DNA from 4 places in the Salinicoccus sesuvii genome. Region 1 is predicted to be linked to each of the others. Evidence: riboswitches for the same ligand, from Rfam matches in the RefSeq annotation. Region 1 holds a riboswitch; each other region holds the start of a gene.
What was found. Region 1 has a riboswitch for S-adenosylmethionine ahead of ACFOJ8_RS02000 (LLM class flavin-dependent oxidoreductase). Riboswitches for the same ligand answer to the same signal wherever they lie in the genome.
Positions count from the first base shown of each region.

Region 2: linked by a shared signal. The riboswitch ahead of ACFOJ8_RS09205 (methionine ABC transporter ATP-binding protein) and the one ahead of ACFOJ8_RS02000 (LLM class flavin-dependent oxidoreductase) in region 1 are both predicted to bind S-adenosylmethionine.
Region 3: linked by a shared signal. The riboswitch ahead of ACFOJ8_RS02570 (5-methyltetrahydropteroyltriglutamate--homocysteine S-methyltransferase) and the one ahead of ACFOJ8_RS02000 (LLM class flavin-dependent oxidoreductase) in region 1 are both predicted to bind S-adenosylmethionine.
Region 4: linked by a shared signal. The riboswitch ahead of ACFOJ8_RS11310 (O-acetylhomoserine aminocarboxypropyltransferase/cysteine synthase family protein) and the one ahead of ACFOJ8_RS02000 (LLM class flavin-dependent oxidoreductase) in region 1 are both predicted to bind S-adenosylmethionine.

Region 1 is NZ_JBHRWV010000001.1:410,151-412,324, reverse strand. Features, by position in the region: gene ACFOJ8_RS02000 (LLM class flavin-dependent oxidoreductase) at 20-1,066, opposite strand; SAM riboswitch class I at 1,144-1,246, opposite strand; gene ACFOJ8_RS01995 (response regulator transcription factor) at 1,340-1,939, opposite strand; gene ACFOJ8_RS01990 (sensor histidine kinase) at 1,936-2,174, opposite strand, start outside.
Region 2 is NZ_JBHRWV010000008.1:77,238-79,411, forward strand. Features, by position in the region: gene ACFOJ8_RS09200 (methionine ABC transporter permease) at 1-167, opposite strand, end outside; gene ACFOJ8_RS09205 (methionine ABC transporter ATP-binding protein) at 164-1,183, opposite strand; SAM riboswitch class I at 1,281-1,380, opposite strand; gene ACFOJ8_RS09210 (thioredoxin family protein) at 1,417-1,731, opposite strand; gene ACFOJ8_RS09215 (toprim domain-containing protein) at 1,685-2,092, opposite strand; gene gcvH (glycine cleavage system protein GcvH) at 2,154-2,174, opposite strand, start outside.
Region 3 is NZ_JBHRWV010000002.1:6,525-8,698, forward strand. Features, by position in the region: gene ACFOJ8_RS02570 (5-methyltetrahydropteroyltriglutamate--homocysteine S-methyltransferase) at 8-1,114, opposite strand; SAM riboswitch class I at 1,195-1,292, opposite strand; gene ACFOJ8_RS02575 (YceI family protein) at 1,477-2,007, shown strand.
Region 4 is NZ_JBHRWV010000009.1:147,810-149,983, forward strand. Features, by position in the region: gene ACFOJ8_RS11300 (YkvI family membrane protein) at 1-247, opposite strand, end outside; gene ACFOJ8_RS11305 (hypothetical protein) at 316-567, opposite strand; SAM riboswitch class I at 659-755, shown strand; gene ACFOJ8_RS11310 (O-acetylhomoserine aminocarboxypropyltransferase/cysteine synthase family protein) at 824-2,101, shown strand; gene ACFOJ8_RS11315 (homoserine O-succinyltransferase) at 2,101-2,174, shown strand, end outside.

The DNA.
Region 1 (2,174 bases):
ATCATTTCCTCCTAGTTTATTAATTTGTTACTGCCCTCAATGCTTCCACTCTCGGCATCACTTGTTTTGAGAACCGTTCAAGTTCCTCAAGCTGCGGAGAAGACTGGAGCAGTAGCAGATCCACACCAGCCGCTTCGAATTCTAGAATTCTTTTGGCAATCTGATCCGGTGTACCTACAAGGTTCGGGCGCAACCCCCTGTTGGATACGGAATAATCCTGAAGCTGAATCTGCTGCTCCAGTTCCGATTTTGATGTGAAGTCTTCGAATCCTGCATAACCCGCTGCTTCCTTGACATCGGTGATTCGCGCTAATTCAGCCTTCGCTTCCGCCTCCGTATCTCGACAGATGACATAAGCTGCCATGCCGAAGGACTGGAATGATGGTTTATCCGCCTCTGATCGACGTGCCTTCATGCCGTCGATTTTCGCTTTAGCTTCCTCTACTGTATGACCGTGCATGACGTAGGCATCACAGTGTGAGGTGATGATATCCTTCCCCTTTTCACTTTCTCCACCAGCGTATAGTTTCGGGTGAGGCTGTTGGACCGGTTTAGGTGCGAGTTTTGCATTTTCTATTTGATAGAACTTGCCCTTATAAGAGAATGTCTCCTCACGCCACATTCCTTTTAGTACATCGAGAAACTCTTCAGTCCTTGCGTACCGCTCATCATGCGCAGTAAAATCTGCGCCGTATTGACTAGCTTCACCTGCCCACCATCCGGAAACAACGTTTAGCGTAAAACGTCCATTTGAAATGCGGTCGATATTTGCTGCCATTTTCGCCGTCACTGCGGGATTGTGGAAAACAGGCCTTACAGCAGTCATGATCTCAATTTTCTCAGTCACTAACGCAAGCGCTGCTGCTGTCGTCCAAGCTTCCAAGGAGTCCGCAGAAGTCCCTTTAATATCGTTTAGATACAGCTCGGCAATAAGTGTGACGTCGTATCCCCACTGCTCTGCCGACTGCGTCACTTTTTTTGCATATTCAAATGTTGATGGCATCCCTTCATCCTCAACATTTCTGAGCCACCCGCCAAAGATCGGCATCCAGAATCCATATTTCATCTCTCCATCTCCTTCTCTATTTATAAAAACAGAAGCCCTTTTCAAATATGAAAAGAGCTTCTTGCAACATTCATCTCTTCTCATCGTCCAGGCATACACCTGATGGAATTGGCACAGTATTCAAAGAACCCGCTGCCGAAGCTTCTTCGGGCCATCTCCCTCAGCTTCTCTGGATAAGAAAACAATTCATATTAAGTTGGTAGGTTAATGGATATAATAAACCAGAAAGAATTATCTGTCAACGGAATGTGCTTCATTTTGAGTGTCACACTTTTAATTTCTGTAATAGTATACGACGAGTTGTGTGCGATCACGGAGCGCAAGTTTATTGAGCATCTGGGAGATATAGTTTCTGACGGTCCCTTCGCTCAGGAACAACTGTCCTGAAATTTCCTTGTTACTAAGCCCTTCTGCAACAAGCTCTAATATTTCGCATTCACGTTTAGATAGTACTTCCATAGCCTTGAAATGAGATTTTGTCGACATGCTTTTGACGATATCACTATCAAATACTATATTGCCAGATACTACCGCCTCAATCGCAGGAAGAATCCCCTTGAAGTTATCTTTTAATAAATATCCTTTACAGCCGATTTTTAAAGCTTCATGAATATAAGCATCATCTTTAAACGTTGTGATTAGAAGAATATTGGCATCTTTACAATGTTCAAGTATGGTTCGGCTTGCCTCAAGCCCGGTGACACCTTCCATTCTAATATCTGTCATGAGTAAGTCCGGTTGGTATTTATGATACAGTTCTACCGCTTCTTCTCCACTACTGCCTGTAGCAATAACGGTGTAGCCCGATCCTTCAAGGATTGTCGCGAGCGCATTAACCACCAGTGCATCGTCGTCAACTATGACTATGTTCATCCACTTTCTCCTTCCTTATATAATGTGACGTGGACCGTAAAACCGTCATCATAAAATGTGTTGAACAGCCCGTTGTATTTGCCGACTACTTCCCGCATAGCAGGCAATCCCATCCCTTTTTTCGCTACAGGCTGCTTTGAGCCATCGTCTTTGACTGACACTATAATGAAATCTGTTTGTTCTCTAATGGCGATTTTAATTGTTTTTCCATCGGAGTGCTTTCCGAAATTATTGA
Region 2 (2,174 bases), on a different contig from region 1:
CTTGAAGAAAGAAAGAGTATGATTCCAAGTATCAAACCGAAAACGAATGTAAACACCGTCGAAATGACTGTCATGTAGAGCGTTTCATAAGTTGCGGTAAACACATCGTCCCACTTTACATTTTCAAAGGAGAACATCTCAGCAAATGCATTAATAAATCCAATCATCCTTCTACCTCCACCGTAACAGCGTGTTCGGCCAATTCTGCTTCCAAGTTGGCAAGATCCGCTTCATTGATGTCGATCGCCACATAAAGATGACCATATGATTCATTATTGGTCCGCTTGATGTTACCTGAGAGAATATTGAGATCCAGGTTATACTTTTTGACAACTTGAGAAACAATGGGTGCCTTAGACTGGGAGCCGACAAACCCGAGCTTCAATATCTTCGATGTCGGGAACATCTCCCTGACTTCTTCAAAGGAAAGGGCGGTCTCTTCATCATTGATGTCGTCCTTGACGAACCGTTTCGTAACATTGTGCTCTGGATTCTGGAAAAGCTTGATCACAGGACCCGTTTCAACTACCCGACCGTTCTCCATTACAGCGGCACGGTCGCAAATTTTACGGATGACATGCATTTCGTGCGTGATCAATACAATCGTCAAATCCATCTCGTCCCGTATCTTGACCAGCAAGTCCAATACTTCGTCTGTCGTTTCGGGGTCAAGTGCACTCGTCGCTTCATCACAGAGCAGTACTTCTGGGTTATTTGATAGCGCCCTTGCGATGCCAACACGCTGTTTTTGTCCGCCTGAAAGCTGGCTTGGGTAATTGTTGCCACGTCCTGTGAGACCAACCAAGTCGATGAGGTCGGCAACACGCTGTTGTCGTTCCTTTTTCGGTACACCGGCGATTTCCAGTGGAAAACTAATATTCTCCTCAACCGTCCTCGACCATAGAAGATTGAAGTGCTGGAAAATCATCGATACTTTCTGGCGTTTCTTCCTAAGCTTTGCCCGGTTCATGGTACTGATGATGTCCTCTCCGATGACTACTTCACCGGAAGAAGGTTGTTCGAGTCCATTCAGCATTCGAATGAGGGTGGATTTCCCGGCTCCAGAATAACCGATGACACCGAAGATCTCACCTTGCTCGATGCGGAGTGTAACATCATCCACCGCTTGTATGTCGCTGCTCTTTGTCTTAAAAATTTTAGTCGCATTGCGAATGTCGATCATATGCCTCATCCTGACTTTTATATTGAATAGCACAGCTATCTTTTTCCATAAAAAAACCTACTCAAAAGTTGAGTAGGCATTGGTTTCGTTTACCAGCCTCTCATCTTTGATCAAATGATCATGTGAATTGGCACCTTGTCACAATGACGGTTGCCGTGGTTTCTTAGGGCACTTCCCTCCACCACTCTTGATAAGAGTTTTATTAGATTTTTTTAATAATACCATCTGTATTCCTATTCGTCAACAAGGAATTCATCCATTACTTCCGTTAGATAAGGCACGGATTGGAATGCGTAAACTTCCTTAACAAGTTGGCCATTTTTGAACAATAGCAATGCTGGGGTTGATCTGATTTCATAGGCTTCAATAAAATCTTTCTGATAGTTCAGATCTATAGATGTATATGAAAACTGCCTCAATTCCGCCACGACATCGAGCATCCGTTCAGCAATCTGACAGTTCGCACATATTGGCGCATAACCATAAATAATGAACGTTTCCTCAGACTGGATACGACTGGTAATATCTTGTGTTTTCGATTCTTTCATCATTACTGAACTTACCTTTCATGATCAAGCTTGTATCTATATAAAACTCATGTCTCATGAGGAGGTTTGCCAAATAGTCCCTCGGACAACGACCCACCTCACCGAACTTCGGGTCTATATATATATGAGTACTTTCACTCAAATGCTTTTTAAACCATTTTCTGATGTTTCTTCCTTCTTTATCTGCATCGGACAGAATATAGATTTCAGAACCATTCAGCTGGTCGAGAATATCATCCAATTTTGAGACACTCATTGTACCATGAGTGCATATAATCTGTACAGGTTCAATCAGGACTTCTTCGATGCGCCGTTTATCAGTCTTACCTTCGACAATAAGCACTTTATCGGAAAAATACATAGTCATCACCCTTGGTATGATATTTTAAAAAAACTCCAGACCATGTCCAGAGTTTACATTTCTATGCGTCCACCATTTCATC
Region 3 (2,174 bases), on a different contig from region 1:
CTTATTTTTATTCACTTAGCAATTCTTCAGAAAGTGAAACAATGTATTTGAGTTTTGCCCACTGGTCTTCTTCTGTAAGTTCATTACCGTGGTGCGTGGATGCAAATCCGCACTGAGGACTCAGACAAATCTGCTCTTTTGATACATATTGTGTGGCTTCCTCAATGCGTGCCTTGATGACGTCTGCATCTTCGAGTTGCCCATGTTTCGATGTGAAGAGGCCGAGTACGACCTGTGGTCCGTCTTCAGGAATATAGGAGAGTGGACCGAAGTCGCCGGAACGGTCATCATCATATTCTAGGAAAAAGCCGTCGACACGTTCTTTTTTGAAAAGGACAGGAGCGATTTTGGCATAGCTGCCTTCAAAGGCCCACTTCGAACGATAGTTTCCACGACATAGGTGAGTAGTGACGACCAGATCTTCAGGCTTGTTTTCAAGCGCACCATTCGCAACTTTCAAAGCAAGGTTGATCAGTGTTTCCCTATCGTAATCGCCGTCATTGAATGGCACTCCAGGAGCGCTTAGACCGGCGATATACACATCATCCAGCTGAAGGTAGCGACAACCTGCATCATAGAAAGCCTGGATAGCATCTTGGTATGCTTTGATAACATCTTCTGCGTATTCTTCTAAGTCGGGATATATTTCGAGGTTCCTTATACCAGCATTGAACAGCTGATTCGGACTCGGGATGGTCTGCTTCGCCACCGCACGATCACCCACAATGTTTTTGAATTCAACGAAATCAGCTACGTGCGGATGGTCTGGATCGAATGAAACTTTGCCAGTTACACGCACGTTGTACCGTTCCGTTTCTATGCCATCGAACTGGTAACCGTGATCTGGTATGTATCCTTCTACGCCATTCAGATGTTCTAGAAAATCAGTGTGCCAGAACCGGCGTCTGAATTCGCCATCGGTTACAGCTTTAAGACCGACTTCAATCTGTTTGTCGACGACACGTGAGATTTCCTTTGTTTCAATCTCTCGAAGTTCTTCATAGGATATTTTATCTTGAGCGTAGTCCTTTCTTGCTTGATGGATACTCTCAGGGCGTAGAAGGCTTCCTACGTGATCTGCTTTGAATGGTGCTTGTACAGTTGCTTTTGTCATTATAATTCCTCATTTCCAATTTTTAATATAATAATCCCCAACTTTTCAAATTAAGATAAGTTGGGGATGGATATCCTTTTACCTTATCTGCGAGCACTGCTCTCTGGATTTAGCACGACACGGAATGTACGTTGCTGAGGCTTCATGGGGCCAGTCCCTCCACCTCTCTGGATAAGAATTGCAATTATTATATTATTGAGTACTCTAAAGGATAAAGAATATTCTGTCAAGCAAAGCTTAAAATATATTATTCAAGTTTATTTCTTTTTAAAAAAATAAATAAAACTACTTGCCAAAAGTAAGTAAGTGTTGTAAAGTTAAATTATCTTAAATTAGAGATAATAATTAATGGGGGTATTACAATGACAAAGTTCGTATCAGATGCAGCACACTCAGAAGTCGGTTTTCAGGTAAAACACATGATGGTTTCAAAAGTGAAAGGTTACTTTGAATCATTCACATTTGAAGTGGATACAGATAAAATTGAAACGTTCGAAAACGCTGAAGTTTATGCAGAAATCGACGTAGATAGCGTCAGTACTAAAAATGCAGATCGTGACGCGCACTTGAAATCCGAAGATTTCTTTAACGTTGAAAAAAATCCAAAGATTATCTTCAAGTCACGGAATGTAACTAAGAACGGAGATACAGTAACGATTGATGGCGATGCGACTATCAATGGCGTCACTAAAGAAATGAGTATCGATCTTCAGTACAATGGCAAAGGCACAAACCCTTGGGGACAAGAAGTTCACGGATTTGAAGGAGAATTTACGATTAACCGTGAAGACTTCGGATTGACATGGAACCAGACGCTTGAGACAGGCGGCGTACTTGTCAGCAAAGACGTAAAAGCAATGCTTGAGCTTCAATTCTCCGAAAAGAGCGAATAAGTTAAGAATAACCAATACAAAAAACCACAAAGAGTAAAAATTACTCTTTGTGGTTTTTTTATATCTCGACAGGGGATATACAATAGAGCATAGTAGCCAGTTCCTTAATTTACAAAAAAATTCAGAACTGTTATACTCTCCAGAGCGATTCAATAAAGGAGATGGAA
Region 4 (2,174 bases), on a different contig from region 1:
GCAAAGAATCAATGTATGATTCGGCCTTGATATCGAATCCAACATCTGCTGTCCACTTGCCCGTAAATAGTACCAGTAACCCCGAGAGAAGAACGGCGAAGATACTCACTGCTCCATTATTTGTGAAAAACTGCAATATTTCCTGACCTGTCGAGAAGCCTGCACCGACCACTACACCGGTGTAGGCGAATCCTATTTTGAGGACTTGCTTCACATTGGACACCTTGACCACTCCATAAATTTTCAAATTTTTGCTATGCAGTATCCATACTATACTTTGGGTGCTGCATTAGCAATTGGAAGAGAACTGAAGTTCTACTGGGAGCCTATGACGACCCGACTGTACATGTAGTCCGCTTCAGGTCTCTCTAGGCCATAATCTTTCATAAGCAAAATTATTATCTCCTCTTTCGATTTCCCTTCTTCTATATACTTTAAAATACCGTAATGCATCTCCTTCATACGATTACGATCGTCTATTCTTATCCTAGTCTGCACCAACATACGTCGACTGTAAATAAATAGTACGAATGTCACAAGCATAAGTAAAATAATAAAGACATCCATCTATCTCACCTTCCCACTTGAAAAGTTGAAAAATTAAAAGTATTTGACAAACTTACTTCCATCATAGTACCATAGTTTTTAATTAAATAATTGCTTATCCAGAGTGGCGGAGGGAATGGCCCTACGAAGCCCAGCAACCTTTTCAGTAAGGTGCTAAATCCAGCAGGTATTATCCTGAAAGATGAGTGACTCGCGAGTCTTCCTTTATCTTTGGGTAGGCTCTTTTTTTATTAATCTGTTCTTGGAGGAATGTAAAATGGCTAACAATCACCGTTTTGAAACAAGACAACTTCATGCTGGACAAGAAATTGATGGGACAACAAATTCTCGAGCACTGCCTATTTACCAGACGACCTCCTATGTATTCGATGACACCAAACATGCTTCAGAATTATTCGGCTTGCAAGATAGCGGCAATATATATACGCGTATTATGAATCCTACAACGGCAGCCTTAGAGACCCGGGTAGCTGAACTTGAGGGTGGTGTCGCTGGCCTCGGTGTCGCTTCCGGCATGGCGGCCATCACTTATGCCATACAGGTTTTAACCAACAGTGGAGATCACATCATTTCTACAACGAGTCTATATGGTGGCACACACACACTTTTCACCCATACCTTTAAAAAGTTCGGTATCGAAACATCCTTAGTCGATATTAAAAATCCGGAGAATGTTTCACGTGAAATCAGAGATAACACCAAAGCCATCTTCATTGAGACAATCGGTAACCCGGAAGGAAATGTTGCAGATATACAAGCACTTGCGGAGATTGCTGAAAAGAATGATATCCCTCTAATTGTTGATAATACTTTTGCTACACCTTACCTGTGCCGACCAATTGAGCATGGCGCACACGTTGTAGTCCACTCTGCGACCAAGTTTCTCGGTGGACACGGCACTTCCATTGGCGGTGTAATTGTAGATGGTGGCAATTTTAATTGGGACAACGGCAAGTTCCCAGGTCTTACTGAACCAGATGAATCCTATCACGGTCTGATATTTACTGAAGCGTTTGGGCCGGCAGCCTACGCTTTCAAAATAAGAACCACACTCCTCAGAGATACAGGAGCTGCTCTTTCGCCATTCAATTCATTCCTGCTAACACAAGGTATAGAAACATTATCACTCCGGATGGAAAGACACGTAGAAAATGCAGAAAAGGTTGCTGCATTTCTCGAGCAGCATGAAAAAGTGGAATGGGTCGACTACGCCGGACTTGAGTCTAGTAGATATTATGCTGCTAAAGAGAAGTATCTTCCAAAAGGCGCCTCTTCGATATTTACTTTCGGTGTAAAAGGCGGCTATGAAGCAGGAAAGACATTCATCGAAACTTTGGAGCTCTTCTCTTTACTTGCAAATGTAGGCGATGCCAAGTCTCTTGTCATACATCCAGCTTCCACTACACATTCGCAATTGAATGAGGAACAACAACTCGTAGGAGGCGTCAAACCGGAGACCATCAGATTATCTGTGGGTCTTGAGCATATCGACGATATTCTGGATGACCTTAAGAAAGGGCTGGATGCAATCTAATGCCGATTAAAATTATTGAAGGTCTGCCTGTAACGGAACGCCTTCATAAAGAAAATGTTTACACTATAGAAGC